2 regions of the Bacillus sp. Medicinal_06 genome follow, and region 1 is predicted to be linked to the other one. Evidence: riboswitches for the same ligand, from Rfam matches in the RefSeq annotation. Region 1 holds a riboswitch; the other holds the start of a gene.
The links. A riboswitch is a leader RNA that binds a small molecule or an ion and turns the genes downstream of it on or off. The one in region 1 is predicted to bind FMN.
Positions count from the first base shown of each region.

Region 2: another riboswitch for FMN. It lies ahead of AC1M36_RS14380 (ECF transporter S component); the one in region 1 lies ahead of ribD (bifunctional diaminohydroxyphosphoribosylaminopyrimidine deaminase/5-amino-6-(5-phosphoribosylamino)uracil reductase RibD).

Region 1 covers NZ_JBWYHD010000026.1:4,067-19,704, reverse strand. Annotated here, with positions in the region: gene AC1M36_RS27250 (alpha/beta fold hydrolase) at 1-795, shown strand, start outside; gene AC1M36_RS27245 (Na+/H+ antiporter family protein) at 926-2,245, shown strand; gene AC1M36_RS27240 (LacI family DNA-binding transcriptional regulator) at 2,275-3,204, opposite strand; gene AC1M36_RS27235 (GNAT family N-acetyltransferase) at 3,352-3,831, opposite strand; gene AC1M36_RS27230 (alpha/beta hydrolase) at 3,914-4,837, shown strand; gene AC1M36_RS27225 (DUF2552 family protein) at 4,853-5,098, opposite strand; gene AC1M36_RS27220 (CDGSH iron-sulfur domain-containing protein) at 5,201-5,440, shown strand; gene crcB (fluoride efflux transporter CrcB) at 5,483-5,836, opposite strand; gene AC1M36_RS27210 (fluoride efflux transporter FluC) at 5,833-6,237, opposite strand; FMN riboswitch at 6,550-6,694, shown strand; gene ribD (bifunctional diaminohydroxyphosphoribosylaminopyrimidine deaminase/5-amino-6-(5-phosphoribosylamino)uracil reductase RibD) at 7,003-8,115, shown strand; gene ribE (riboflavin synthase) at 8,097-8,741, shown strand; gene AC1M36_RS27195 (bifunctional 3,4-dihydroxy-2-butanone-4-phosphate synthase/GTP cyclohydrolase II) at 8,754-9,947, shown strand; gene ribH (6,7-dimethyl-8-ribityllumazine synthase) at 9,970-10,431, shown strand; gene AC1M36_RS27185 (hypothetical protein) at 10,455-10,775, opposite strand; gene bioB (biotin synthase BioB) at 10,952-11,950, opposite strand; gene bioC (malonyl-ACP O-methyltransferase BioC) at 11,904-12,761, opposite strand; gene AC1M36_RS27170 (alpha/beta fold hydrolase) at 12,727-13,467, opposite strand; gene bioF (8-amino-7-oxononanoate synthase) at 13,464-14,651, opposite strand; gene bioD (dethiobiotin synthase) at 14,617-15,345, opposite strand; gene bioA (adenosylmethionine--8-amino-7-oxononanoate transaminase) at 15,345-15,638, opposite strand, start outside.
Region 2 covers NZ_JBWYHD010000005.1:269,283-284,920, reverse strand. Annotated here, with positions in the region: gene AC1M36_RS14395 (cob(I)yrinic acid a,c-diamide adenosyltransferase) at 176-748, shown strand; gene AC1M36_RS14390 (peptidoglycan DD-metalloendopeptidase family protein) at 833-1,447, shown strand; gene AC1M36_RS14385 (hypothetical protein) at 1,475-2,161, opposite strand; FMN riboswitch at 2,515-2,652, shown strand; gene AC1M36_RS14380 (ECF transporter S component) at 2,817-3,395, shown strand; gene AC1M36_RS14375 (ferredoxin) at 3,513-3,761, opposite strand; gene AC1M36_RS14370 (YpbB family protein) at 3,990-5,051, shown strand; gene AC1M36_RS14365 (RecQ family ATP-dependent DNA helicase) at 5,041-6,573, shown strand; gene AC1M36_RS14360 (CPBP family intramembrane glutamic endopeptidase) at 6,569-7,132, shown strand; gene AC1M36_RS14355 (LysM peptidoglycan-binding domain-containing protein) at 7,155-7,649, shown strand; gene AC1M36_RS14350 (metallophosphoesterase) at 7,788-8,564, shown strand; gene AC1M36_RS14345 (MerR family transcriptional regulator) at 8,594-9,493, shown strand; gene AC1M36_RS14340 (genetic competence negative regulator) at 9,571-10,173, shown strand; gene gudB (NAD-specific glutamate dehydrogenase) at 10,433-11,716, shown strand; gene AC1M36_RS14330 (DUF3961 domain-containing protein) at 12,042-12,278, shown strand; gene AC1M36_RS14325 (peptidoglycan recognition protein family protein) at 12,357-12,887, shown strand; gene AC1M36_RS14320 (YpdA family putative bacillithiol disulfide reductase) at 13,000-13,983, shown strand; gene AC1M36_RS14315 (asparaginase) at 14,010-14,984, opposite strand; gene AC1M36_RS14310 (DUF5359 family protein) at 15,184-15,357, shown strand; gene cmk ((d)CMP kinase) at 15,490-15,638, shown strand, end outside.

The DNA of each region.
Region 1 (15,638 bases):
GAATTAGAAAAGCACTTTATTGTTGTCAATTGGGATCAAAGAGGAGCGGGAAAATCCTTTTCTTGGCGGGATATAAAAGCACCATTTACAATTGAACAATTCGTTTCAGATACATTTGAAGTAATACAATATCTTCTTTCTCGCTTCAAAAAGCAGCGGCTATTTCTCGCGGGACATTCTTGGGGAAGTATTATCGGTTTGCAAATTGCCAATCAATATCCAGACTATATCGAAGCTTATATTGGTATAGGTCAGATTGTACATATGAAACAAAATGAAGAATTGCTCTATCAACATTTAATTCACTCTGCCAAAAAACATGGACACGAGCGTGCATTGACCTCTCTAACAAAGCTTGGAAAGCCTCCTTTTCTAGATATGCGGCGTCTTATCATACAAAGAAAATGGCTTGGTACATTTGGAGGAGTAGTTCAAAATGGGACTTCCTTTTCTTTCATTCGAAAAGGGTTGTTTTCTTCAGAATATACATGGTTAGATTGGATAAGATTTCTCGCAGGAAATATGAAATCTGGGACATTATGGGAGGAAATGCTCACAGTAGATTTCTTTTCTACAATCTCAAAACTTTCTGTACCTGTCTATTTCTGTTCTGGTCGTTTCGACTACCAAACACCTTATGCACTCGTTCAACAATATTGTGATACAATTCAAGCACCCATCAAAAAAATGATCTGGTTCCCAAACTCTGCTCATTCACCAAATTTAGAAGAACCTGAACTGTTTGCAAAATCTATATGCTCTATCAAACAAGAATTATCTTTTCAATATAAATAACAATCGTTATACCTTTTACATTTCATAGAAAACATTTTATAATTACATGTCGTAACTTTACTTGGTTCGTCTATATATCTACCTAGGATAAGTTGCAAAACAGAAAAAAATCAGGGAGATTACATTTATTATGAACGCTGTACTCGTCGCAGTAGCAGTGATGCTGCTGCTTAGTTTATTACGTGTCCAAGTCATTGTCGCTATTATCGTCGGCGCCTTAACAGGTGGACTAATTGGCGGACTTGGGATTTCAGAAACAATCCATACTTTTACCACAGGGCTTGGAAGCAGTGCTCCAATCGCTTTAAGTTATGCCATGCTCGGAGGATTCGCTATTTCGCTTTCCAAAACGGGACTTCCCGACGCGATGATTCATACTGCACTGAATGTAATTGGCAACGAAAAAGACACAAAAAAGCAAACATATTCCAAAGTACTTATTTTATTTATCATTTTAGCAATGGCTTGTTTTTCACAAAATGTTATACCGGTGCACATTGCTTTTATCCCTATTTTAATTCCAGCGCTTTTAAAAGTTTTAAATGAATTAGAAGTGGATCGTCGGCTTGTTACATGTCTCATCACATTCGGCTTAATTACTCCTTATATGTGGATCCCAGCCGGATTTGGAAAAATTTACCACGACGTCTTACAAACAAATGCACAGCAAAGTGGGCTTACATTTGATGTAACCCTTATTCCAAAAGCGATGACAATTCCAGCAATAGGTATGATTATCGGGCTATGTGTCGCTGTTTTCATTACGTATCGTAAACCACGCACCTACTCTACCGAACCGATTCATTCTTCAACTGATGAAATAGCTCCTTACACAAAAAGAAGCATTACGTTCGGATTGTTATCTATTATCGCAACATTATGCATGCAATTAACAACAGAATCAATGATTTTTGGTGCATTAGCAGGGATTATTGTATTATCCATTAGTGGGAGTCTCCCGCTCAAAGAAGCTGATGATATTTTAACAAGCGGTATGCGTATGATGTCATTTATCGGTTTCGTTATGATTTCTGCTGCTGGATTCGGAGCAGTTCTTCGGAAGACAGGGCATGTTGAATCACTCGTTCAAACAAGTGCTGATTTAATTGGGAACAGTAAGCCACTCGCTGCATTTCTTATGCTTGTTATCGGTCTACTCGTTACAATGGGAATCGGTTCTTCCTTTTCCACCATTCCGATTTTAACAACAATCTTCGTTCCGCTATGTATACAGCTTGGCTTTAGCCCAATGGCAACCATTGCTATTATCGGTACAGCTGGTGCATTAGGTGACGCTGGTTCTCCAGCATCTGATAGTACGCTAGGACCTACTTCAGGTTTAAATGCAGATGGCAAGCATCATCATATATGGGATACATGTGTTCCAACCTTTCTTCACTACAATATTCCGCTACTTATATTTGGATTTATTGCTGCCATAACATTATAAAAAAGGTGCGTTTTACTTGGACGCACCTTTTACTTTGTCGATTCTCGTTCAATTAATAGAAACTCTTCTTGCTGTACTTCTTCAAAGTTTACTTGTTTCTTTTTTATTTTTCCTACCAACTTTTGTACAGCTACCACCCCTTTCTTTTCAAAGGGACTTCCAATCGTTGTTAAAGATGGCGTAACCCATTCACCTTGTAAACTTCCTTTAAAACCAACGACTTGCAAATGCTCCGGTATATGAATACCAAGATAACTTGCTGCACGAACGACTGCAATTGCAACAGCATCACTAGAAGTGACAACACCGTCAACATACGGATATTTTCGTAATAATTCAATAATTTGTTTTTCTTCAGGCCCTTCTATTTTTTCTTCTCGATAAGCAAGCCTTTCTTCCCAAACTCCATCTAAAAATCCAGATACATGTTCTTCCATTTTCTCATCTTCTGTCTCTTCCCCAATATAAGCAAGAAAATGACAACCTTTTTCTTTTAGCAAAACAACTGCCTTTTTAGCACTGTCATAATACGTAGAAAGCACTCCCGCTTCATCAAGTACAACAAATGGAATAGAAAGATTATCTAGACGCTTATATATGTCGTTTGTCATAATTACACCAGCAATATTATTTTGCATCAGTATATCTATATAACCACTCTTATTTTCTATATTACAAATAACGATTTGATATCCCTCTTTATATGCAGCCTCTTCTACCGAACGAAGCAATGTTATATAGGATGGATCTTCTAAATTTGATACTAATACGGCAATCATTGTCGAAGATTTTTTAAATAACGCCTTTGCTACGGCATTCGGTTTATACTGCAACTCTTCAATTGCCTGTTTTACTTGTTTTACTGTATCCTCATGGACATACCCTTTTTCATTAATCACTCGTGAAACGGTTGCGACTGAAACACCGGCCAATTTTGCAACATCACGTATGGTTGCCACATCGTCACCCCTTAATATGGTAATAGCTTACAATTTAAACCTAAAACAAAGTAGATCATTCGTCAAGGTTATTGTTTTATATTTCTGAAAATTGTTACAGGAAATATTTATTACCTTTTTCTTCTTCAACATATATAAAAGTTGATTTTATATATTCATTTTTTCTAGTTGGATTTCATGTAAAATTGCGATATTGTCATATCCAATAAGCGGAATTTCTCGCTTTATCTTCCTCGCTTCCTTTACTGCATCTACGTATAAATTGGTTATCATAAAACCACGTTTCTGATAGAAACGAAGCGCATTCGTATTATCATTTGTTGTAATCAGCCATATTTTTTTACAACATTGTTTTTTTGCAATATCAACTACACGTTCTACAAGTTTCGTTCCAATTCCCTTCTTCTCCTTAAAGCTATCTAATGAAACAATCTCACAATTATTTTCTTTTATTTCATATGTAATAATCCCTGCTATTCTGTTATCTTCGGTTGCAACAAAACCCGGTAATTGATCTAACAGATGTGCTCTTCCGCGTGAAACCATAAGCGTGCTGCCCCAATTTTCACGCATAAACAGCTCAATTGTTTCTTTCATTTCCACTGTAATTTTTTGTATTTGAATCATGTCCCACTATCTCCCTTTTCACATCATTATGATACAATATAAGTGTATCATATGTAGAGATATTTGGAGGATGAGGTAAGGTATGAAACGTCTTTTCACAACATTGCTAACCATAATAGGAGCATTAATTGGCATCGGTATTTTCTTTACTAATAAAGTAATGTACTTAAAGAAAAAAACAGAAGAAGAAATTTTAGAGCGTGAAACAAAAAAGCATTTTCGTTTAGAAGATTTTAACGCCATTCCAAAAGAAGAGGTTCGTATTCCGTCTCAATTTAAATATGACATTCACGGCTATTACATTTCTGCAGGCAATTCTAATAAGTTTATGATTTTTTGCCACGGTGTAACGGTAAATAAAATAAACTCTGTCAAATATGCAAATTTATTTTTAAACAGAGGATATAACGTATTTATTTATGATCACCGTCGCCATGGTAAAACAGGTGGTAAAACGACAAGTTATGGCTATTACGAAAAGTATGATTTAAAGACGGTAGTTGATTGGCTAAAGAACCGTTTTGGAACAAATATTACACTTGGCATTCACGGGGAATCAATGGGAGCTGCAACACTCCTTCAATATGCAGGAATGGTAGAAGACGGCGCTGATTTTTATATTGCGGACTGCCCATTCTCTGACTTTTATGGTCAGCTACAACATCGCTTAAAAGTCGAATTCCATTTACCGAAATGGCCGCTACTACCATTAGCAAATGCCTTTTTAAAGGTAAGGGACGGTTATACAATACGCGAAGTTTCTCCAATCGATTGTGTAAAAAACATAAATAATCCAGTCCTATTTATTCATAGCAAAGACGATGATTATATTTTATGTGATATGACAAAAGCTCTTTATGAAGCGAAAGAAAACAATAAACAGCTCTTTATTGCAGAACATGGTGCACACGCTTGCTCTTATAATGAAAACAAGCAAGAGTATGAAGCTGCCGTGGATCAATTCTTAAAAACATATGTGAAAGAAACAAAAAACAGGCTTGCATAAGCCTGTTTTTTCACGTTATTGCGCTAGCACGTCTGTAACTTGTTCCATATTTTCAGAAATCCATTTTACCGCTTCATCAAGCGTTTGAAATTCTGTCGTTTGAAATGTAACTTCGTCTTGAAGAAGCCACACATCTTTTGGTTCTTGTCCTACACCAGCAATTGACCAATGCAGTAAACTATATGGATGATTATCATTTAAAAAAGATGCCCACGTGCGCTCATTTGCAATATTTTGCAGTGTACGTAATTGTTTATTCATGTTTCGTCACCTTACTATATGTCAACTATAAACGTTATTATAACACTCTCTTCTTCTACATACAAAGTACTGTTTTTATTGTCAAGCGCTTCCTGTAATTATATGATGAACATAAGCGTTTTGGAAGGAGGGATACTGTTGGCTAAAGTACAAATTAAAGTGAATGATAATGGTTCGTTTCGCATTACAGGGGATGTGGAACTAATCGACTCACAAGGGAATGCTTTCCCGGCAAAACCTGCATTTTCTTTATGTCGCTGTGGGTTATCAAAAAACATGCCTTATTGCGATGCTTCGCATAAGGGAAAATTCGAATCTATCGTTCGAGCACCAAAAGAATAATAATAATATGAGAAGCACGCACAAATGATTTGTGCATGCTTCTTATAAATGTCCTATATAAAAACCTATCAGTGCAGAAAAAATGCCTAGCATATAACTCATTACGACATATAATAGCGCCTTTTGTCCCTCACGCTTATGTATCAATTGAATAATTTCAAGCTTACATGTTGAAAAGGTCGTAAATGCCCCCATAAACCCTGTTCCACATAATAATAACCACGTACGATTTATATAAACTCCGTACAATAGACCCAATAAGAATGAGCCTACTACATTTACAAATAATGTTCCATATGGAAATAAACTTCCATACTTTTCTTTCATTGCACTACTAATAGAAAATCTAGCAATAGCTCCGAAAAAACCACCAATTCCTACAAGCAAAACATTCATCGTGCTCCTTCTTTCTTCATACTTTTTTCATATAATGCATTTCCAAGGTAAAATCCAAATAAAGATAAGAGCAATCCTCCAACTATACTCGTACTTACATAATAAAACGCCATAAAGAATGCTTCATGTTGCATTAGTTCCAATGTCTCTATACTGAATGTTGAGAAAGTAGTAAAAGAGCCGATCATTCCTGTTCCAACGCTATTCATTATCATTTGTGAAACATGTTTCATACGAAATACATACATCGTTAAAAACGCTAAGAAAAAACTACCACTCATATTCGCCAGCCATGTTGCTAGCGGAAAAGAGTCAACTGAAGGAGTACCAATCCATTGCTCTAATCCATACCGTGCTAAAGTCCCAACAATACCACCGATTCCTACTGCAATATATTTCATATCTCCACCTCATTTATGGTATGTACTGAAATCTTTCCCATACTATATATTCATTTTAATTCTCCAACCTATAAGCTGCGACTATGAAAACCAAAACAGACCTCTACTCATTTTCGGCATGGGACGAAAAAAGCATCGACCGCCTCTATCCATAATCGGACGCTCTCTCCTGCAAAAAAGAAAAGTGTCGATTAGTTTTTCTTTTTATATAGTATAACAAACTTTATTTCACCCTTCATTTTCATACAATTCTTCACATTCGAATATTTTTTACTATCCTTTTTTCTTTTTTGTGCTATAATGTGAGCAAACAACATCCTTCGGGGTCGGGTGAAATTCCCAACCGGCGGTGATGAAGTGCACACTTCTAAGTCCGTGACCCGTTTCTAAGCTTTGAAACGGTGGATCTAGTGAGATTCTAGGGCCGACAGTATAGTCTGGATGGGAGAAGGATATGTTTTCTAGTGCTTATATAGCGAATACACTTTTATTTTGGCGTACACATTTTTACTGATTCGTTTTGAATCAGTGTATATGTTTTCTTTCATATACCTATTTTTCTATGCTGAAATAAAAAGATACGACTAGCGTATAAAAAATTGATAGTTTGCTAGGTTTTTTCTCGTGCAAAAATATCAATCATCGTTAGGTTTCTTTCCTATACTTTCGTATTCGAACTATATTTCTAGAAATCACGTCTCCCAACCCCCAAGGATACTATTATCCTTGGGGGTTTTTTGATTTTTCTTAGGAGAGGTGAAAAGAATGACTGATCAAGAATATATGAGGATTGCCTTACAGTTAGCACAAAGTACTACAGGGCAAACAAGTCCAAATCCAATGGTCGGTGCTGTTGTTGTAAAGGATGGAAACATCGTAGGAATAGGAGCGCATCTACGCGCAGGTGAGGAGCATGCTGAAGTCCATGCGCTTCGTATGGCTGGCGAAAAAGCAAAAGGATCCACTGTATACGTAACACTAGAACCATGTAGCCATTTCGGAAAAACTCCACCATGCTGTGATCTACTCATTGAAAAAGAAGTGAAGCATGTAGTAATCGCTACACTCGATTGCAATCCGCTCGTTTCAGGTAACGGTGCAAAACGTTTACAAAAAGCTGGTATTAGCGTAACTACCGGTGTTCTTGAAGAAGAAGCAATCCGATTAAACCGATACTTTTTCCACTATATGAAAACAAAACTACCGTTTGTAACAATAAAAACAGCGATGAGTTTAGATGGAAAAATAGCTACTACTACTGGAGAAAGCAAATGGATTACAGGTGAAGTTGCTCGCCAAGATGTGCATCAATATCGTCGTACGCACGATGCCATCCTTGTAGGAGTGAATACTGTTATAACTGATAATCCCTCTTTAACAACACGTCTTCCAAACGGGGGTAAACATCCGATTCGAATTATTTTAGATACACATTTACGAACGCCGTTGTCCTCTCATGTTATTACTGACGGGATAGCACCAACATGGATTATTGTTGGAAAAAATGTAAATGAAGAAAAAATAGCAATATATGAATCTCAAGGGATATCCATATTTCAAATGAAGACGAGCCAAATTGAAATACGCGAGTTTCTCCTCCTTCTCGGTGAGAAACAAATTCTTTCTCTCTTTGTTGAAGGAGGACAATCAGTGCACGCGAGCTTTTTAGAAACAAAGTGTTTTAATGAAATTGTAACTTATATAAGCCCTAAATTAATCGGTGGAAAAGATGCCCCAACTATGTTTGGTGGCACCGGCTTTAGCAAACTACAAGATGCACTTTCCTTACAAATTCAAGAGATGAAACAAATTGGCGATGATATAAAAATCGTCGCTACAGTGCGAAATGAGGTGCCTGCATGTTTACAGGAATTGTAGAAGAGCTTGGAACTGTTTCGAATATAAGGCAAAGCGGAGAAGCAATGAAGCTGACAATCACAGCAAATACAATTTTATCAGACGTAAAACTAGGAGACAGTATTGCTGTAAATGGCATCTGCTTAACCGTCACTTCTTTTACAGCGTCTTCGTTTACTGTTGATGCCATGCCTGAAACGATGCGAGCAACATCACTACGTATGCTTGGGACCCGTTCTAAAGTAAATCTAGAACGGGCAATGGCTGCAAATGGGCGCTTTGGTGGACATTTCGTCACAGGACATATTGATGGAATTGGAACCATTGTAAGTAAAAAACAGCACTATAATGCAATATATTACAAAATTGAAATTCCAAATAATTTGCTCCGTTATTGTTTACACAAAGGATCAGTAGCTATTGATGGAACAAGCTTAACGATATTTGATATAGATGAATCTTCCATTACCATTTCACTTATTCCGCACACTGTAAGCGAATCTATTATCGGTGAAAAAGTAGCTGGAGACATCGTAAACATTGAATGTGACATGGTTGGAAAATATATTGAGCGCTTTATTTCAAATCCCAAGAAACAGAGCAGTTCAGTTACAGAAAGCTTTTTACAAGAAAACGGATTTCTATAAGGGGGAAGCACAATGTTTCATCGTATTGAAGAAGCACTAGAAGATTTAAAACAAGGAAAAGTCATTATCGTATGTGATGATGAAAGCCGTGAAAACGAAGGAGATTTCATCGCTTTAGCAGAGAACATTACACCTGAAACAATTAATTTTATGATTACACATGGCCGTGGTCTTGTTTGTGTACCGATTACAGAGCAATATGCAGACCGCTTACAGCTAGAACCTATGGTTTCTCATAATACAGATTCCCATCATACGGCGTTCACAGTAAGTATCGACCACATTTCTACAACAACAGGTATTAGCGCTTACGAGCGTGCGACAACTGTACGCGAGTTATTAAATCCAGCATCAAAAGGCACAGATTTTAACCGCCCAGGTCATATCTTTCCTTTAATCGCGAAAGAAGGCGGCGTTCTACGCCGCGCTGGCCATACGGAAGCAGCGGTTGATTTAGCAAAATTATGTGGCGCGGAACCAGCAGGGGTCATTTGTGAAATTATAAAAGAAGACGGCACGATGGCACGTGTTCCTGATTTAGTACAAGTGGCAGAACAATTTGATATAAAAATGATTACGATTGAAGATTTAATCGCTTATCGTCGCCATCACGAAACGCTCGTAACAAGGGAAGTTGAAATTACATTACCGACAGATTTTGGTACATTTCATGCAATCGGTTATTCCAATTCGCTTGATCAAAAAGAACATATCGCTCTCGTAAAAGGAGACATTTCTACTGGCGATCCTGTTCTCGTTCGTGTGCATTCTGAATGCTTAACTGGCGATGTTTTCGGTTCATGCCGCTGTGACTGTGGTCCACAGCTTCATGCTGCCCTCGCTCAAATTGAGCGGGAAGGAAAAGGTATTCTTCTTTATATGAGGCAGGAAGGCCGCGGCATTGGACTGCTTAATAAACTTCGTGCATACAAGTTACAAGAAGAAGGATTCGATACTGTGGAAGCAAATGAAAAGTTAGGCTTTCCAGCAGATCTTCGCGATTATGGCATTGGTGCCCAAATCTTAAAAGATTTAGGATTACAGCAATTGCGCTTATTAACGAATAATCCGAGAAAAATTGCAGGCTTGCAAGGTTATGATTTAGAAGTTGTCGAACGCGTACCGTTGCAAATGCCAACAAAAGAAGAAAATAAAGCATATTTACAAACAAAATTAGAAAAATTAGGTCACTTACTAAGTTTATAATATATAAAGGGAGAGATAAAATATGGTATTCGAAGGTCATTTAGTTGGTACAGGATTAAAAGTTGGAGTTGTTGTTGGACGTTTTAATGAATTTATTACAAGCAAACTATTAGGTGGTGCACTAGACGGTTTAAAGCGCCATGGTGTAGAAGAAAACGATATTGATGTCGCATGGGTTCCAGGTGCATTTGAAATTCCATTAATCGCAAAAAAAATGGCAAGTAGCGGCAAATACGATGCTGTCATTACACTTGGAACAGTCATTCGCGGTGCTACAACTCATTATGATTACGTTTGTAATGAAGTTGCAAAGGGTGTTGCTTCTTTATCACTACAAACAGACATCCCAGTTATTTTCGGCGTATTAACGACTGAAACAATTGAACAAGCCATTGAACGTGCAGGTACAAAAGCTGGTAACAAAGGCTATGAATCAGCAGTGGCTGCGATTGAAATGGCTCATTTATCAAAACAATGGGCATAAAAAAGAGGCTTCGGCCTCTTTTTTTATTTCCTCACTTTTTTTCTTACATCTTTTATCAATTCCTCCATCGTTTTTCCTTCTGTTTTAATACGAAGATTTTGAGCGGTTCTCCACACATTTTCCCGTTTCTTTTCTTCCTCTACAATATGAAGCTCTTTCCGCACTTCCTTTAAGTCTTTTCCCTCTGTCTCAATCCCAAAATGTTCAGCTTTTGTTCGAAAATGTTGTTCAATTCTTTGTTGCATTTCTTTCTGTTCTGGATTCTCAGCTGCCTTAACTGGATCAGCACTAATTGCCTTTACTAAAATTAAAAAAGTCATAATAGCTAGTATATATTTGTGCATGTTAGATCCTCCACCCAAGATAAATTACACTTTTACTATGTACAATTACTGGGTGGAAAATTCGTCCACACAATTTATTTTTTTACTAAAAGCTACTACTTTAAAGGCTTGAAGGTATTTCATTACATTTTGTTTACAAAAAAAGAAAGCACCAAAAGGAGCTTTCTTTTCAATCTTTACAGCGCACATTCTTCTATTTCAAATCCTAAATCTTCAATCATACCCCAGTCAGCTGTTGGCTCTTGTCCTTCTGTTGTTAAATAGTCACCAACGAAGATCGAATTTGCTGCAAATAAGCCAATTGGCTGTACAGAGCGTAAATTAATTTCGCGACCACCAGAAATACGGATTTCTTTTGATGGATTCACAAAGCGCATCATCGCTAGTACTTTTAAACACTCCACTGGTGTTAATTCTTTCTGCCCTTCAAGCGGTGTCCCTTTTACAGCTACAAGAAAGTTACATGGAATAGAATCAGCATCTATACGTTTTAATTCAAGCGCAATTTCAACTTGCTGCTCTTTCGTTTCTCCCATACCGAAAATCGCACCAGAACAAGGAGAAATTCCCGCTTGTTTTGCTTTTTCTACTGTATCTACGCGATCGTCATACGTATGTGTTGAACAAATGCTATCGTAATTATTTGCATGTGTGTTTAAATTATGGTTATAACGATGAACACCTGCTTCTGCTAAGCGTCCTGCTTGATCTTCATTTAAAAACCCTAAGCAACAGCAAATTTTTAAATCCGTTGTTTCTCGAATTTCTTTTACTGCACCAATAACATGATTTACTTCTTTATCCGTTGGACGACGGCCAGATGCAACAATGCAGTATGTACCCGCTTTACGGCGAATTGCTTCGTGAGCTCCCTCTACAATCTTTTCTTGTGTTAACCATGCATACTTATCGATTGGTGCTTCTGAAACGATAGACTGTGAGCAATACCCACAATCTTCTGGACATAATCCAGATTTCGTATTAATAATCATATTTAATTTCACTTTTTTACCAAAGTAATGATGACGAATGATATAAGCTGCGTTCATAATTTCCAATACTTCTGTATCGTCAGCTTCTAAAATTGCTACAGCTTCTTCTTTCGTTATACTTCTGCCCCCTACTACTTCAGATGCAATTTTCTTCCAATCTGTTTTTGTTTGTATTTGTTTCATTTCTTCTCTTCCCCTCTTTTTCAATATACGCAAATAAAGCATGGTATGTTGTTACAATTTTTCCTTCTTCCGTGAAATCTCTTTCGTATATGCGAAGCATGGTTCGAAAGATAGAAGGACTTTGACAGTAAGATTCTACATTGCTATTTGTCGCTCCCACTTTTCGAATTGATTGTAGGAATCCACGAACTGTAGCAAATTTCTCTATGTAACATGTTTCAGAAACATGAACATCCCCTGTTATACTTTCACATACATCTTGCAACTGTTCTCTCGTTAAAAAACGTTGTCCAACAGATGAACTACTTTGTATATTTTTTTCTTCTTTAGCACTCTGAAATGCTGTATGAAGTTCTTGAAACGTTTGCTCCCCAAATGTTGAAAATAACAATAAACCACCTTCAAACAAATAACGGTATAAGTTTTTCAGCGTTGTTTGCAAATCGTTTAGCCATTGAAATGTTGCGCTTGAGATAATGACATCAAATGACTCACTTAATGTAAGGTGTTCGATATCTTCACATCTAAATGTCACAGATTCTACGTGATTTCTCGTTTTCGCAACAGCAATCATACTTTCAGCAAAATCAATTGCTATAATTTCTGCATTTGGAAAAGAAACGGCTAATTGCTCAGTCAAATAACCTGTGCCACATCCGAGCTCTAAAATACGGATGGACGACATGTTGTGATAATGTTTTTTCATTATAAAAAGCAACTGTTGCGCCATCTTTTTTTGTACACTTGCATATTGATCATAGGATACAGCTGCCCCATTAAATCGTTTTTGTAATAACGTTTTGTTGATCATTTTGTATCCCCTCTACAAACTGAATCATTTCATGTGCGCAATATTCAACATTAGTTACACAAAGCGCATGCCCAGCCCCACTTATTACTTTAAGCGTCCCCTTCGTATTTTCTTGTATATAGCGAGCAGCAGATAGTGGACATATGGCATCCTGTTCTCCATGAAGAAGTAACATCGGCGTCTTTACCTGCTTTAACTGACTTCTCATATCCATCTCTATTAAATAATCAAGCCCAAGCTGTAAAGATTCTATAGAATCACCTTGAAAATGCGCTACAATACCTTCAAATTGTTCCCTATCTTTTATCTCTTGTTTTGTAAACATACTTTTATAGAAGCGCTTCAATGTATCTTCCTTTCGTTTCAACAAACTTCTTTTCATCCGCTCTACAAAAGGAAGTTTCCATCCATTCTCATACTCTTCATCCACTGTGAATTTTGCTGTACCACCTAGTAAAATCATTCCTCTTGTCTGCACTCTGTTACATACTTGCAGAGCAGCTAATGCACCAAGTGACCACCCAATCAAAATTACATCCTGCCCTTGTGCTGCTTCTTCTACAAGCCCTGCAAAATCAGTAAGTTCTTTTACACCACGCCATTCAACATAACGAACAGAATATTCTTGAAAATATGGAAGTAATGAATCCCATACTCGTTTTTCCATTCCCCATCCGGGAATAAAAATAAGCTCGGGCTGTTTCATCTCAAGACCCCCTCTTCTTTCCCAATGCGAATAATCTGCCTAGTAGCCCATTGCAAGTCAGTATTTGTATGTTCAGACGTAACTGCAAATCGAATTCGTGAACTATTATGCGGAACCGTTGGTGGTCTGATAGCAATGGCAGCAATTCCTGCTTCCTGCAACTTTTCGCTAAAACGCATCACCACTTCATTTGATTTTGTAATAACTGGAACAATATGCGTTGAACTATCGCCAATATGAAAACCCGCTTCCTCTAAAGTATTACGGAAATACGTTCCATTTTCTAAAAGTCGCTGTCGTCTTCCCGCATCTTCCTTCACAATTTCAATTGCACGTTTCATTGCACCAAGCGTCCCTGGTGGTAATGCTGTTGTGAAAATGAAGCTTCTCATCGTATTTTTCATATAATCCATGCAAATTGCATCACCTGCTAAATAAGCTCCATAACATCCTAACGCTTTACTAAACGTTCCCATATGAATGTCAATTTTCTGAGAAATTCCTTGTTCGATGTGAGCTAAACCTGCACCATGCCTGCCATATATTCCGCCTGCATGCGCTTCATCAATCATCAATAACGCTCCATATTTTTCTTTCAGCATAATCAACTCTTTTAAATGAGCAACATCTCCATCCATGCTGAAAACCGTATCTGTAACGATCAACTTTCTCTTTGCAATAGGCGCCGTTCGCAGTAATGTTTCCAAATGTTCCAAATCATTATGTCGATATCTTTTATGATCCGCACCACTAAGCATAATTCCATCGACTATGCTGGCATGATTTAACTTATCGCTAAAAACAATGTCATGACGCCCTACTAAAGAAGAGATTGCACCTACATTTGCCGAATATCCACTGTTTACAATGATTGCTTTTTCAGTTTCTTTCCAATCACAAACACTCTGTTCGATCTCTTCATATAGTGAGTAATTTCCTACCACAAGCCGTGACGCCGTAGCTCCTGCTCCATATTGTTTTGTCGCTTCAATAGACGCTTCTTTTAACCGTTTATCTCCTGCCAAACCGAGATAGTTATTCGAAGCTAAATTCAACATACGTTTTCCATTCCTAATCAACCACGGCTCTTCAGCTTGCCCAGTTACTACTACATGTCGGTATTGTGCTTTCTCCTTCAGACGATTTAAACTAGAGTGAAAGTGTAGAGTCCACGTTTGATCCATGTTTAACAAACTCCTCTAAATTGGAAATCATAATATTCTCTTCTGCTGCTCTTAATAGTTCCTCACGTGTAAATCCTTCTTGAAGTTCCGGTAGTAAACCTAAAACAGGCACACCACTTAACTCCTCAATCATTTCTTTATTTTCTTGTACACGCTCTTTCTCACATTCTTTACAGCCCGATAAAATAACACCAGCAACTGTTAAGCCATGTTCTCTCGCATAAGAGATCGTTAAAACGGTATGATTAACAGTACCTAGCGCCGGACGCGCGACAATAATAAGTGGTAATTTCAATTTCTTTGCAAAATCAACCACTAATGCGTCTTCTGTATATGGAACAGCAAGACCACCGGCACCTTCTACCAACAAACTATCAAACTCTACCATTAACTCACTATAATGAGCTGTAATTTGTGCTAGCTTCACAGTTCTTCCTGCTCGCTGCATTGCCAATCTTGGCGCAAGAGGTTCTTCAATAGAATAAGGACAAATTTTATTCGTCTCTGTCGTTACTCCTGATGCAACTTTCAATCTAGCTGCATCACCTTCTGGATTCGAATCGACATGACCACTTTGCAATGGTTTATACACACCTATATTATATCCACGATTTCTAAGCACTCCTGCTAACGCACCTGTAACAACTGTTTTTCCAACTTCTGTATCGGTTGCAGTTATAAAAAAGCCGCTCATTATTCTACCTCCGTAACATCTGCAATTGCTTGATATAAAATGCGTAGCATTTCGTCAATCTCATCTATCCGAGATGCTAACGGTGGCATAAATACAATCGTGTTACCAAGTGGACGTATAATCATTCCTAGCTCTCTTGACCTTTTACAAACTTCCACGCCTACTCGCTCTGTCCAATCAAATGGCTCTTTCGTTTCTTTATTTTTCACAAGTTCAATGCCTACCATCAATCCGCACTGACGAATATCACCAACATGCTTGTATTCATAAAGTGCTTCCAATTGTTTTCCTAC
Region 2 (15,638 bases), on a different contig from region 1:
TATCATTCGCGGCTATGAAAACAAAAGGTAATGACTACTCATTTTCTCTTTTTGTTTTCACATGGCATGGGGCTAAAAAAGAAAGGTTTTAATTCGTTTTAAAATGTATACTTACATTTGTAATAGCTACTAGTGTAATGAATAAAGCTTACTTAAAAAGAGAGGTGTAGAAGATTTGAAATTATATACAAAAACAGGAGATAAAGGACAAACAAGTATTATCAGTGGGCGAGTTGATAAAGATCATATTCGTGTGGAAGCATATGGAACAATTGATGAGGCAAACTCTCATATTGGATATGCAATGACTATGATGCGAGAAGAACGCTTTCAAGACATATATGATGAGCTTGAAAAGATTCAGCATGAGTTGTTTGATTGCGGTGGGGATTTAGCAATTATGCAGCAAACAATGCCGTATAAAGTAACGGAAGAGATGGTTATATATTTAGAAGAACGAATTGATTGCTACATAGAAGAAGCTCCGCCGCTAGAGCGTTTTATTTTGCCTGGTGGGAGCGCAGCGTCTGCGATGATTCATGTTGCGCGTACGGTAACGAGAAGAGCTGAGCGTCATATTGTATCGCTAAGTAAGCAAGAAGAAATAAATGAAGTTGTATTACGATATGTCAATCGATTATCTGATTATTTATTTGCGATTGCTAGAGTGGTAAATGCTCGTCTTAATGTGGACGACGTTGAATATAAACGAAGTGCAATTGTTTTTCGTAATAAGGAAGTGGAGTAATTCACTTTCTTTTTTTGTATACTTTTTTCCGTAATATACCACAATAGAGAAAGTGTGACGGTTATTATAAAACGGAGGATGCATATGAAAGGCTTAAAAATCGGGATACTTGTCTTTGGGTTGTTTTTTAGTTCTCAAATATATGCTTTTGCTGAGGACGGGCGATGGACATGGCCTGTAGATGGAAGAATTAGTGATTATTTTGGAACAAGAAGTGGAAAACACTATGGTATTGATATAGCTGCTTCAATCGGAACCCCGGTTGCAGCGATTCGGAGTGGAACGGTAACAAAATCCTACTTTTCAGATAGTTATGGACATGTAGTGTTTATTAAACATGGAGAATATGAAGCTGTTTATGCTCATCTAAATAAGAGATATGTACTGCAGGGGGAACATATTACAAGAGGTGAGGTAATTGGTGAAGTAGGTAACACAGGTGAATCAAGAGGAGCACATCTGCACCTAGAAGTTCATAAAGGTGCTTGGACGTTCGGGAAAAGAAATGCAATGGACCCGTTGCTTGTTTTAAAGGAAGAGATGAATCAAGTAGCATCAGCATCACTATATGTTGTACAAAAAGGAGATACTTTGGTTAGTATTGCACATAAGTTCGGTATGACAGTTCATGAAATAAAAGTGAAAAATGCATTGAGGAAAGATCGGATTTATCCAAATCAAAAATTATATATAAATTAAAAAAGGGCTAGTCGAACTAGCTCTTTTTTACCAAAAAATAAAGACACATATAAATCCAGAAATAGCTAAATAGCTATAATAATAAAAGACCTTGGCCCTCGTTTTTTCGGTTGTTCGAAATAATACTATGGTTGGTTCGATTAGTCCAATTGTCAAACACAGTAGACCAAGGAGCATACAACCGATAGAAAAAGAATACAAGGCAACTTGTATTTGTTGGAATGGAATAATCCACTTTAATAAAAATGCAATAAGTGCTGTATAACAGATGCTGCCAATGTATTTGTTTAAGATTGTATTAGAACGAAAACCAGGAAGTTTTTTCAAAAAGGATCGAGAAACAACTTCTGTTTGTAAAGAAGTATGTTCTTCAATTATTTTTTGAGCTTCTTTTCCTTTATGAAAGAGAGAGAGAATCCAATTTCGTTTTCCTTGGAAAACAAATTGCGATGTTGTTAAATAGTGATCAATTTTCACTTTATCCCAACTGTTCCAAGGGTGACGTTCACATAGCTTTAGTTTACTTTCTGTTGTTTTATCATACTGATAAACACTAATCCCTTCTTCGTCAAAGGTAGCATAGTATGTTTCTTTTGAAAATGTGCCTAAATCAATTGGGCAGTAGAAAAGTAATTCTTTTTTTAAATAAAAGTATTCTTTTCTTAAGTTTTTTTTCATTGTTTCTTGAATAGAGTGTCTTTTTTCTTTCTTCATGACATTTCCTCCGTATTAAGAAAATGCTCTTATCTTAACAATTCAACATCTTATCACTTTTCTGTATGGATGACTAGGGAATTGCGAAGGAAAAAATCGAATTGTAAAAAATATGGATTGTGTTGTCGTATAATCCTATGACTGTTTTTATGTTGTCTTTATCCTACTATTCGTGTGCTGCCCGTAAAAGCCCGATTGGTGAGGGTTGATAATAAGTGGGGGATGAAGAACTCCCCCCACTTATTAAAGTTTCACTTTATAATGAAAATATTACTTACTATTTATAAGTTATAAACATTTTTGTTCACAACTGTATGATGATGTTGTATAATGGTGGAGAAAATAGAATATCGGTCTATCTTCGGGGCAGGGTGAAAATCCCGACCGGCGGTGATGAACAGTTTCTTTTCGTTCTAAGCCCGCGAGCCGTTAAGGCAGGATTTGGTGAGATTCCAAAGCCGACAGTATAGTCTGGATGGGAGAAGATGGAGGTTCAAGCGTTCAAAAAAGATAAGTATTTGAACGTCTGTTTGATGTGCCTAAAAAATTCTCCCTTTGTGTTTTACACAAAGGGTTTTTTCATGATAGGAAAAAATAGGCATAGCAGAACCTTTCCACTTTCCATGAGATGATCGATGGAAAAGGAGAGAGAAGGATGAAACAAAAAAACAGTGTAGTACAAATGGTGAGTGTAGCGATGCTTAGTAGTATTGCGTATTTGCTTATGATGTTGGATTTCCCATTCCCAGGACTTCCACCGTTTTTAAAAATTGACTTTAGTGATGTGCCGGCTTTAATTGCAGCGATTATTTTTAGCCCGATTGCAGGTGTAGTTGTAGAAGCGATAAAAAATATTCTTCATTACGGAATTCAAGGCAGTTTAACGGGAGTTCCAGTTGGAGAAATAGCAAATTTTATTGCAGGGTGTCTATTTATTGGACCAGCAGCTTTCCTATTCCGGAAGTATCGCACAGTAAAAAGTTTAACAACAGGGTTAATGTTAGGGACGGTTACTATGGCGGTAATTATGAGTGTGTTAAATTATTTCATCATTTTACCAGCTTACACTTGGTTTTTAAATCAGCCTGCTATGTCTAGTAGTGGTATGCGACAAATGATTGTAGCGGCAATTCTCCCATTTAATTTAATTAAGGGAATTGTTGTAACAGTTGTATTTGTAGCACTGTTCTCACGCTTAAAAGTGTGGGTATTTGCAAAAATGAAAAATGCATAGAAACTTTGGTCATCAGTGGGAGAGTACCGCTGATGGCTTTTTTATTTGTGAGTTAGATGAATAACAAAAAACCCCCCTCATAAAAATGAGGGGGGTTTTTTGAAGTTAATAAAAAGACTATTCGAATTTTAAAGCGTCGCCATCGAATGCTTCGTCAGCAACTTTAATTGAGTCAGTTGGACAACCTTCAAATGCATCCATCATGTCGTCAATTAATACGTCTGGAATTTCAACGATACCTTGGTTATCATCTAGTGTTACAAATGCAATACCTTCATCATCGTAGTCATAAATGTCTGGTGCAGCAGCTCCGCAAGCTCCACATGCGATGCAAGTGTCTTTATCAACAATTGTATATTTTGCCATATTTTTTTCCCTCCTGATAATATGTATGTGAAAATAGTCGCTATAAAAATTATAATCTTATTGTAAAACGGTTTTTCAAACTTTTCAACATAAAATTATAATGATAATGCTTATCAATTAGGGTGTCAACTTATTTTTGATTTATTTCATAAGATTTTCAAAATGCCTAAATGCTGTACAGTTTGATACAATAGAAAATATAGATGTAATTGAAAGGTGGAAGCGGCAATGCAGTTACAATATACTTTATTATATTGTATAAAACAATTAAATGGTGAACGAACTGTTTCTTCCATTTATCACCTTTTAAAAGGGAAACGTTCTTCACAAACATTACAAGACGGAAATATATTTCGCATTTCTTTTCTGTTTGGGATATATAAATCATTACAACGTTCTGATTATGATCAGGAAATTGAACATGTATTACATAAAGAATGGATTCAGAGCGTGCATGAAAATACGTACATTTTAACTGAAACGGGAAAACGACAGCTGGGAACTTGGGAAGAAACACTTTTTTTTCCGCAGTATTTACACGGTTTGCACTATGGTGATCTTGGTGAAATGTTTTGGAAACGACTTTCGTTAATTATTCAAACCGTATCAAATTTACAACAGCAAAATGCAAAGTTTATTCCAATCCAACAAGATACTGAGGTAATGATGTGGGTTAAGCAGTTTCTCATTGGGCTGCCATATGCAAGAAGTGAACTTGCAAAAAGTTTATGGAAAGAGATGCATATGCTATTACAAGATACTTTACCGATAGAAGCAACAATTTTTACATATCGATTAACTGGATATGAAAGGATTGGGTATACATTAAAGCAACTTGCGGAAATTACAAGTCAAGATGTATTTCGCGTACATCTTTTATTTTGGGGCACGGTTCATTTCTTTATTCAATCTGTTCGAGAGAATGAAAAAGAATTCCCGCTATTAACAAAAATTATTGCTTATCCGAATGAAAGAGCGGATTTGTTTAGTTTATCAACACAAAAAACATATCAACTTTGGAAACAAGGACGTTCTTTGGATGAAATTGCAACAATTAGAAATTTAAAGGTTGCAACAATAGAAGATCATTTTGTTGAAATTGCATTACGAGAAAGAGATTTTTCCATTGAAATGTTTATGGAAAAAAATAAAATCAAGCATGTGCAGCGCATTATTGAAACGTTACAAACACGTAAGTTGCGTGTGTTAAAACAAGCAGTAGGAGAAGCGATTTCTTATTTTGAAATTCGTCTTGTGTTAGCGCAGATGGGGGTTGTAAATGAGGCTTGAGGATTATTTGCATAAGTGGTTTGGTTATAACGAATTTCGTCAAGGGCAGAAAGAGGTTATTGCGGATTTATTACAAGGAAAAGATGTTGTAGCAATGCTTCCAACTGGAAGAGGAAAATCAATGTGTTATCAGCTTCCGGGCCTTATGCAAGATGGAACAGTATTAATTGTTTCACCATTACTATCCTTAATGGAAGATCAGGTAGCGCAGCTTAAATATGTAGTGAAGGACCGTGTGATCGCGTTTAATAGTTTTCGTACCTTGATTGAAAAAAAGAAAGCGATAAAAAGATTATCTTCTTATAAATTTGTCTTTGTCTCGCCTGAAATGTTGCAATCTGAAGTAATAGTAAGAGAACTAAAAAAGATTCATATCTCACTATTTGTGATAGATGAAGCACATTGTATTTCGCAATGGGGCTATGATTTTCGAACAGATTATAAAAAATTAGACCAAGTTATAGCAGGTATTGGACGTCCTCCTGTGTTGGCATTAACAGCTACTGCAACAAAAGAAGTATTGCAGGACATTATAAAAAGTTTAAAACTTACGAATGTAGCAGAACATTTGTATTCGATTGATCGCCCAAATATTGCAATGGAGGTACAATTTGTACAAACAATAGAAGAGAAAAAAGAAGCGCTTCTCAAGCATGTTACTTATTTGCAAGGACCAGGAATTATTTATTGTTCGAGCAGAGCTTGGACGGAGCGTCTGGCAGAATATTTAAGGAGTAAAGGTATAGCAGATGTTGCATTTTATCATGGTGGAATGGAACATGAAGAGAGAATGTTAATTCAGCAGCAATTTATGAATGATCAATTGCAACTTGTTATATGTACAAGTGCATTTGGTATGGGGGTAAATAAGTCGAATACAAGGTATATTATTCATTTTCATTATCCAGCAAATATTGCTTCTTATTTACAGGAGATTGGTAGAGCGGGAAGAGATGGAGAGGCGAGCATTGCAATTCTACTTTGTAGTCCGCTAGATCATGATCTACCGGTTTCTATCATTGAAGATGAATTACCAAATAAACAACAAATTCAATTTTTATTCTCCTTACTACAAGAAAAGATGTTTCACACGAAAGTATTGCCAATAGAAGATGTGGAAGAAATTTGTTATAATGCTGCAAGGTTTAGTGAGCAACATTGGCGTTTTGTACGTTATCACTTAGAAAAGATGAAAATCATACAACAGAAGAAGCTCATTATGGAATCCTTGTCAGATGAGACAAGGGAAAAAATAATGTTAGAAGTAGATGAGCGTCTTCGGAATAAATATAGTCAACTAGAAAATATGAAATCATGGCTACAGTATAAAGGGTGTAGACGGGAACAGATGCTACATCTATTTGGATATAAGAAGGAAGCGCAGGTAAAAAATTGCTGTGACTACTGTGGTATTTCAAAAGAAGATTACAAAAAAAGACGAGCAAGACAATCAATTTTCGACTATAATTGGGAAGCAGAGTTACAATTTCTCTTTGGTATGAGAGAACGGAGGAATGATTAACATTCAAAGACGTAGTATTGAAGACATAGGTCCGAAAGAAATACGGCTGAATCTCTATATAACACAATTAATAATTATAGGTGTTGGCTGTGTGTTAGCCTATATATTATTTCCAAATAGGAGTGAATTTTATGATTTGTGGAAATGGGAACCCATTTCAATTCTTGTAATAGGTAGTGTGGTTGCGGGCATTGTTGTGTTATTTGATTATATTGCTATGCAAGTGCTACCAGAATCGTGGTTTGATGATGGGGGAATTAATGAGCGAATGTTCCAAGGAACTTCTGTAATACAATTATTCGGTATTACGTTTGTTATTGGATTTGCTGAAGAGTTTTTATTTCGAGGTGTATTACAGACGCATTTTGGACTTGTAGTTGCAAGCCTTATTTTTGCTGTTTTACATATTCGATATGTGAAGAAGCCATTTCTGTTTTGCTTTGTATGTATGATTAGTTTTCTATTTGGATATGTGTTCCAATGGACAGAGAATTTATTTATAACAATATTTGCACACTTTCTTGTTGATTTTATAATGGGACTTCAATTAAGAAAATAAGTGGAAGGTGGTGGTGAACAACATGAGAAAACAAATTCCTGATTTTGAAGAAGAGTTGGAAGCAGAGTTGGAAGAAGAGCAAACAGAAGAAGGTTTACCGCCGCGAAGTGAGATTCATAGAAATAAAGAGAAGAAAAAATCTAAATTTAAGATTAACCACTTTTTTGTTCGGGTTTTAACATTTTTATTTATTTTGTTGCCGCTTAGTATTTTATGGTATACAGATAAGTATATCGAAGTAAAAAGTGCAAACAAGAATGATACCTCTGGAAAAAATGCGTTTGAAGTGATTTTTTTCGATTCAAATAAACACGGTGAAGGTGAAAAGAAGCAGCTAGAAAAGTTTGAAACGCACATTGTAAAAGAAGGGGAGACATTTGAAAGTATTGGGCAACAGTATTTTCCAAATGAAGATGGGGCTACAATTATTAAAAGCTATAACAATTTACAAGATGACCAATTAGAAGTAGGAAAAGAATTAAAAATTCCTATTAAAGAAAAGATAGAGAAGGAATAGCAGCAGTAAAATAATTGTTGTATGAGTGAACTGAAAAAGGTGAATAAAGCCGTTCATATTTGATAAGGCATTATTCACCTTTTCGGCAATTTAGCCTGATGGGATTATATTTTTTGAGAGGGAAGTTGAGAAACGTATATGTTATGGATTGGATTAGGCGGCACATTCATATGTATTGGTTTCATTTTTCTTTTTTTGATGTATAGAGAAGCAGTGCGTAATACGTTGCTAGAACATACTTTATCATTTGTGAATTTCCCAGAAAGTTTTGGGAAAGTTAGGATATTTTTTATTTCAGATATTCATAGGAGAGTTATCGCACCTTCCTTAATTGAAAATGTAAAAGGAAATGCTGATTTTGTTATTATTGGTGGTGATTTAGCTGAGAAGGGTGTATCGTTATCACAAATTGCGGCTAATATTCAAACTCTAAGCGAAATTGGTCCTATATATTTTGTATGGGGAAATAACGATTATGAAATTGACTATCATGAATTGGATGCGTTATTACTAGAACATGGTGTGAAAATTTTAGATAATACACGAGTGCTGTTTGAATCAGAGAGTGGCGATAAGCTTTGTTTATTAGGGGTGGATGATGTTGGGTTAGAACGAGATCGTTTAGATTTGGCGCTAGCGGATTGTCAAGAAGATGGTTTTCGCATTCTTATTAGCCACAACCCTGCTATTGTAAACGAAATGTCTGGACAAGAGCAAATTTCTCTTGTATTAAGTGGTCATACTCACGGAGGACAAATTCGTTTATTTCATTCTAAACGTTACCTAAAAGGCGGCGTATATGAGTATCCATGTACAACTTTATTTGTGAGTAATGGGTATGGAACGACATTAATACCACTACGGTTTCGAGCCCCAGCTCAAACACACTTAATTACATTGCAAGGAGAAAATTAAGAGATATTCGGTTTAAAGGTGGGGAAAATATGCCAACTTTAAAAGGAAAGTATAATATAAAAGCTGTTTCGAATATGCTTGGGATTCAGCCAAGTACACTGCGGGCTTGGGAGAGACGATATCATATTATTGCTCCAAAGCGCAATGATGCAGGGTATCGTTTATATACAGAAGAGCATGTGAGAATCTTAAAATGGTTAATGAATAAAGTAAATGAAGGATTTACAATTGGTCAAGCAGTCCAGCTATTAGAAAGCAATCGATTGCAAAATCACAATCCAGCTGAGATGACGTATAGTAAAGAAATTTTATTAGTGGACGATATCCTTGGTTATTTGTTAAAATTTGATGAAATACATGCCCGTGAATTATTAAACGAGGCATTTGTTATTTATACAATAGAAAAAGTAATCACTCATATATTTATCCTGATTGCTGATAAGTTAGAGACTATGCGGAAAAATGATGAGATAACAGCTGTACAAGAGCGGTATGTGGAGGCGTTTTTATGTTCACGCGTTGGAATGATTTATCATAATACGCAAACTCATTTTACATTGCCAAAAGCTTTGTCAGTATGTGCACCAGGAGAAATGAATGCATTACATCTGTTTCTTTTTACAATATATTTACGTTTGAAAGGTTATCAAGCGATATATTTGGGGACAGGCCTAGAGGAAAATGAGATCTGTGCAGCCATCGAGCAATTCACACCTAAATATGTATTTATAGCATGTTCAAAAGAACGATATTTGAAAAGTTGGCTGAATTTGATTAAGAAGTTGCAAAGTCAGAATCCGAAGATCTGCACTGGACTTATTGGGTTTGCAAGCCAGCTTGTTTCAGATGAAGACGAGGCTGAACTTCAAAATATATGTATTGGCGATACAAAAAAAGAATGGGATGAATGGTTAAAAATGTCAGAATAGTTGTTCGAAAAGAACCATCTATTTTCTATTTCATATAATAAAAATTAGATACAACGGTTACGTAGGGAGGTTACAAGATGAGGTTGGAACGATTGAATTATAATAAAATTAAAATTTTCCTAACATTTGACGATTTATCTGAGCGAGGGTTGACGAAAGAGGATTTATGGAAAAATGCTCCAAAAGTGCAACAGTTATTTCGTGATATGATGCAAGAAGCAAATAAAGAACTTGGGTTTGAAGCAGATGGTCCAATTGCAGTTGAAGTTTTTTCTTTACAGGCACAAGGAATGGTTGTGATTGTTACAAAAGAAAATCATGAAACGGATACAGAAGATGAGTTTCGTGATGAGTTTATTGAAATGCAAGTAACTCTAGATGAGAGTGAGCATATATTGTATGAATTTGCAACGTTTGAAGATGTGATTACTTTGGCAAGTCGTTTGTATAATCTCGGTGTAACCGGAGGAAAACTTTACACATGGGATGGGCGTTTTTATCTTTGGATGGAAGAAGAACCAGCGTTATTAAAGGCGGATATTATTGCGATTTTAGCGGAATACGGTAATTCTTCTACAGTAACAATTTATCGTATTATGGAATATGGAAAAGAATTAATGGATTCTCAAGCAATTCAGCAAATATACAAGTATTTTATCTTAAAACAAAACCTCAGCTAATGTAATTGGCTTGAGGTTTTGTTAGTGTTTTATGATATTCGAGAGATTAAAATACATTATAGTATAAAAAATATTTAAATATTTAAGTATTTTACTTTTCTAAAAGTGATAAAAGGACTATAATGATATTGAAAACGCTTGCAATAAAAATAAGTTTGTATATATTTGTTAGCGTTTTCTATTGCATTCCAAATTTAACGGTGTATACTAGGCAATGAAGGTTTACTAAACAAGTGAAATTACAGGGGGTTTACTTACTATGGTAGCCGAAAAGGGAGCTCAAACACAAACACAAAAAAGGGAACAGCACTTTGAATTATTAAATTCAACACAAATTGTTATTAGTGAAGCCCTAGAAAAATTGGGTTATCCAAACGAGGTGTATGAATTACTTAAAGAACCAATTCGTATGATGACAGTGAAAATTCCAGTTCGTATGGATGACGGGACTGTTAAAATATTTACAGGATATCGCGCACAGCACAATGATGCTGTTGGTCCAACGAAAGGTGGAATTCGCTTCCATCCAAACGTAACAGAAAACGAAGTGAAAGCACTTTCTATTTGGATGAGTTTAAAATGTGGTATTGTTGATTTACCATATGGTGGAGGTAAAGGTGGTATCATTTGTGATCCACGAGAAATGTCTTTCCGTGAATTAGAAAGATTAAGCCGTGGATACGTACGAGCAATTAGTCAAATTGTTGGTCCAACAAAAGATATTCCTGCTCCAGATGTATTTACAAACTCACAAATTATGGCATGGATGATGGATGAATATAGCCGCATCGATGAATTCAATTCACCAGGATTTATCACAGGTAAACCACTTGTATTAGGTGGATCTCATGGCCGTGAAACAGCGACTGCGAAAGGTGTAACAATCTGTATTCGAGAAGCTGCGAAAAAACGCGGTATCGACATTAAAGGCGCTCGCGTTGTTGTCCAAGGGTTTGGGAACGCTGGTAGCTTCTTAGCTAAATTTATGCACGATGCTGGTGCAAAAGTAATTGCGATTTCTGATGCTTACGGTGCACTGCATGATCCAAATGGATTGGATATCGACTACTTACTTGATCGTCGCGACAGCTTCGGAACAGTAACAAAATTGTTTAACAATACAATTTCAAACAAAGAGCTATTAGAACTTGATTGTGATATTCTAGTTCCAGCTGCAATCGAGAACCAAATTACAGAGGAGAATGCTGCGGATATTAAAGCGAAAATTGTTGTAGAAGCAGCAAATGGTCCAACTACATTAGAAGCAACTAAAATTTTAACAGAACGCGGTATTTTACTTGTTCCTGACGTATTAGCAAGTGCTGGTGGTGTTACGGTATCTTACTTCGAATGGGTACAAAATAACCAAGGTTACTATTGGACAGAAGAAGAAGTAGAACAACGCTTAGAAAAAGTAATGGTAAGATCATTCGATTCCATTTATGAAACATCACAAGTTCGTAAAGTGAACATGCGTTTAGCAGCTTATATGGTTGGTGTACGTAAGATGGCAGAAGCTAGTCGCTTTAGAGGTTGGGTATAATAGAACGAGAAGTTTAGAGAGAACGTGGTTTCCTTCAAGGAAACCACGTTCTTTTATTGTTTAGAGTATGTATTGTTGGACCAGTGATTGCTATAGTCTAGAAATTATAATATTACTTTTCAAGTGGATTGGATAAAGTGAAATTTCTATCAGTCTGGGTCTTACTGCCTGTTAATACGGGATAAATTGTGACTCTTAATAGAAGGGAATATGTTAAGAATGGAAGTGCGTTCATAAAAAACAAAAAAGAACGCTTGTTCTATACGAACATTCGTGCTATACTCTCCTTAGATAAACAAAACGGAAACAAAATAAGGAGAGATTGATAATGAAAATGACAGCAAACCAAAGATTTATGATGCCAACAGATGTTATGGAACGGGTAGAAGTTTTACGAGAAAAACATGTGAAACGCTCATCTTTGTTACAATCCGTGAATAAATTTTTCGGTTTAGATACAAAAGAAGACTGTGTTTGGTTTTATGGGTTTTATGGAACTGCTGTAAGTATTTTATTATTTATGGTCTTTACTTCAAATATTTTTGATTTTCTCTTTGCGTAAGAAATGTGCCATATAGATATCGAGGTTGAATACATATATAAGGAAGAAAGGTAATTTTCTAGAGCGGAGTTGATAGACATGGTGATGTTCCCTATAGAGCGAAATTATATTGGGTACGGAAGCTCAAGGCCAGGAATCCGCCTTTCAAAGGTAAGATTTATTGTAAGCCATGATACGGGGAATCCTGGTAGCAATGCGATAGGAAATCGTGATTACTTTAACGAAGTACAACCGAAAGCATCGGCGCATACTTTTGTAGATGATACAACTATTTTAGAAATTATCCCAATTAATGAGGTAGCATATCATGTAAGATATGGCGTACCAACAGATAACGATTTGTTTGGTTATGATGCGAATAAAGCGTCAATTGGTGTTGAAATGTGTTATGGAGGTAATGTTAGTTTTTGGGATTCTTACACGCGGTTTACATGGTACCATGCTTATTTATGTCATACATTTAATTTAAATCCTAAAACGGATATTGTATCTCATAAAACACTTGATCCTACGAGAAAGATTGATCCGGAAAATGTATTTGGACAACAAGGAATAAGATTTAGACAGTTTTTAGCGGACGTCTATCGAATGTACGTATCGTTTAGATGACAAATATATGAAAAATGAATACAATAAAGATAGGTGCCTACTGCTGAAAGTAGGTTTTTTCTTGTTTTTTAATAAATAGAGATTGAAGCATAAGACTAGGAGTGAACCGAGTATGCAAAAAGAAACAGCTATAATAATCGGGGGCGGACCATGTGGGTTAGCGGCGGCGATTTCACTGCAACAAGAGGGAATCAATCCACTCGTAATTGAAAAAGGAAATATTGTGAACGCGATTTATCATTATCCAACTCACCAAACATTTTTTTCCTCTAGTGAAAAGCTTGAGATTGGTGATGTTGCGTTTATTACAGAAAACCGTAAACCGGTGCGTAATCAAGCACTTGCATACTATCGCGAAGTGGTAAAACGTAAAGGTGTGCGTGTCAATGCATTTGAACGTGTAGAACAAGTGCAAAAGGACGGAAACTTCTTTAGAGTAAATACGACGAAGCGTGATGGGAACAAGGAGACATATACTGCAAAATATATTGTAGTGGCAACGGGATATTATGATAACCCCAACTATATGAACGTTCCTGGAGAAAATTTAGACAAAGTATCCCATTACTTTAAAGAGGCACATCCGTATTTTGACCGTGATGTAGTTGTGATAGGAGGGAAAAATTCAAGTGTAGATGCGGCGTTAGAACTTGTAAAAGCTGGAGCACGTGTAACGGTGTTGTATCGCGGGGGAGAATATTCAAAGAGTATTAAGCCGTGGATTTTACCTGAATTTGAAGCATTAGTGCGTAATGGTACAATTCAAATGCAGTTCCATGCTCATGTGAAAGAAATTACCGAACATACACTTACGTATACAAGTAACGGAGAGTCATTTACAATTCAAAATGATTTTGTATTTGCGATGACGGGATACCACCCAGATCATAGTTTTCTAACAAAAATGGGAGTAGAAATTGATAAAGAAACAGGGCGCCCACTATTTATAGAAGAAACAATGGAAACGAATGTTGAGAATATCTTTATTGCGGGTGTTATTGCAGCTGGCAATAATGCGAATGAAATTTTTATTGAGAATGGAAGATTTCATGGTGGAGCAATTACACAAACAGTTGTATCAAGAGAACAAAAATAAGCTGTCGAATTTCGACAGCTTATTTGTTAATCCTGCATAAACATTTGTTGGATTTTTTCTTTAGAGTGCGCACATTCTAAAGCGACAAGTAGTTTAATACGGGCTTTTTGAGCGTTTAAACCGTATGTGAAAACAATACCCATATCTTTTAATTGCTTTCCTCCACCCTCATAGGAGTATACGTCTTGGACAATTCCATTAAAGCAGCGGGAAACGAGAACAATTGGAATGCCTTTATTTATTAAGCGTTGTAAACTAGGGAGTGTTCTTGGTGGTAAATTACCTTGACCAAGTGCTTCGATTACAATTCCGTCTACTGGTAAGGTTTCAATTGCTGCTAATAGTGTATCATCCATACCAGCGTATGCTTTTAACACAACAACGTTTTTAGAAATTTGTCCGACCACATATGTTTCATGATGTACGAGAGCGTGATGAAAGACAACGCCGCGCTTTGTCACCATACCGATTGGTCCGTATTGAGGACTTTGGAATGTTGCAACATTACTTGTATGCGTTTTTGTTACATTTGTTGCGCAATGAATTTCATCATTTAATACGACAAGAACACCTTTTCCAAGTGCTTCGTTGCTATTTGCAACCTTTACAGCAGATAAAAAGTTATATAAACCGTCAGCACCTAATTCGTTGCTAGAGCGCATTGCCCCTGTTACAACAATTGGAATGTTCGCTTGTACAGTTAAATCTAAAAAGTATGCAGTCTCTTCTAATGTATCTGTACCATGTGTAATGACAACACCATGGATGCCTTCGTTTTTTACTCTTTCGTCAATAATGACTTGTAATTGTAACATCTCACTAGGAGTCATATGAGGTGATGGAAGATGAAAGACATCTTCAACAATTAAATCAATATCATCCTCTAAATCAGGAATGAATTTTAAAAGAGGATTTTGTTCCCCTGGTTGTACAACCCCAGTTTCTTTATCTTCTTCCATTGAGATTGTTCCACCTGTGTGTAAAACTAGGATTTTTTTCAATGCTTATACCCCTTTCCATTCGAAAAAATACATTTAGAACATAACATGTTTTTACTAGATTCGACAATGAAAATGTATAAAAGTTTGTATTAGAAATGAAAATAAAGTTAGCTACTTTATACTCGGAAAGAATTGAAGTGATAGTTTTTTCTATCATAAGCTGTTGCAATGAGTGAGAAAAAATGAAAAGAGGATATTTTTGAAAAAAATTGAGGGAGTTTTAATTCGTATATTATTGGTTCAATTTATTTGTCTCTGTATTATTCAATTGCTTTTTATGCAAGAATCCACAGTGAAATATATATCAAAAATCGCATATTATGAAGGAGTTACAAGTAAAAACAAAACGGATATTTTACAAGTGAATAAGTAGTTTTCATTTCCTTCTAGTAAGGATTATGCTACAATAATTGAGGATTTAATCGACATGGAACAGGCACAGAGAAGCAGGGGATTTGTACCTGCTTTTCATTTTGTTTTATAAGTGAAAAAATGAGGTGTTACAATGGAAAAACGAATTTCAATTGCGATAGATGGTCCAGCAGCTGCTGGGAAAAGCACAGTTGCAAAGATTGTTGCGAAAGAACTTTCCTATGTTTATATTGACACAGGTGCAATGTATCGTATACTTACATACGCTGCTTTGGAGCAAAG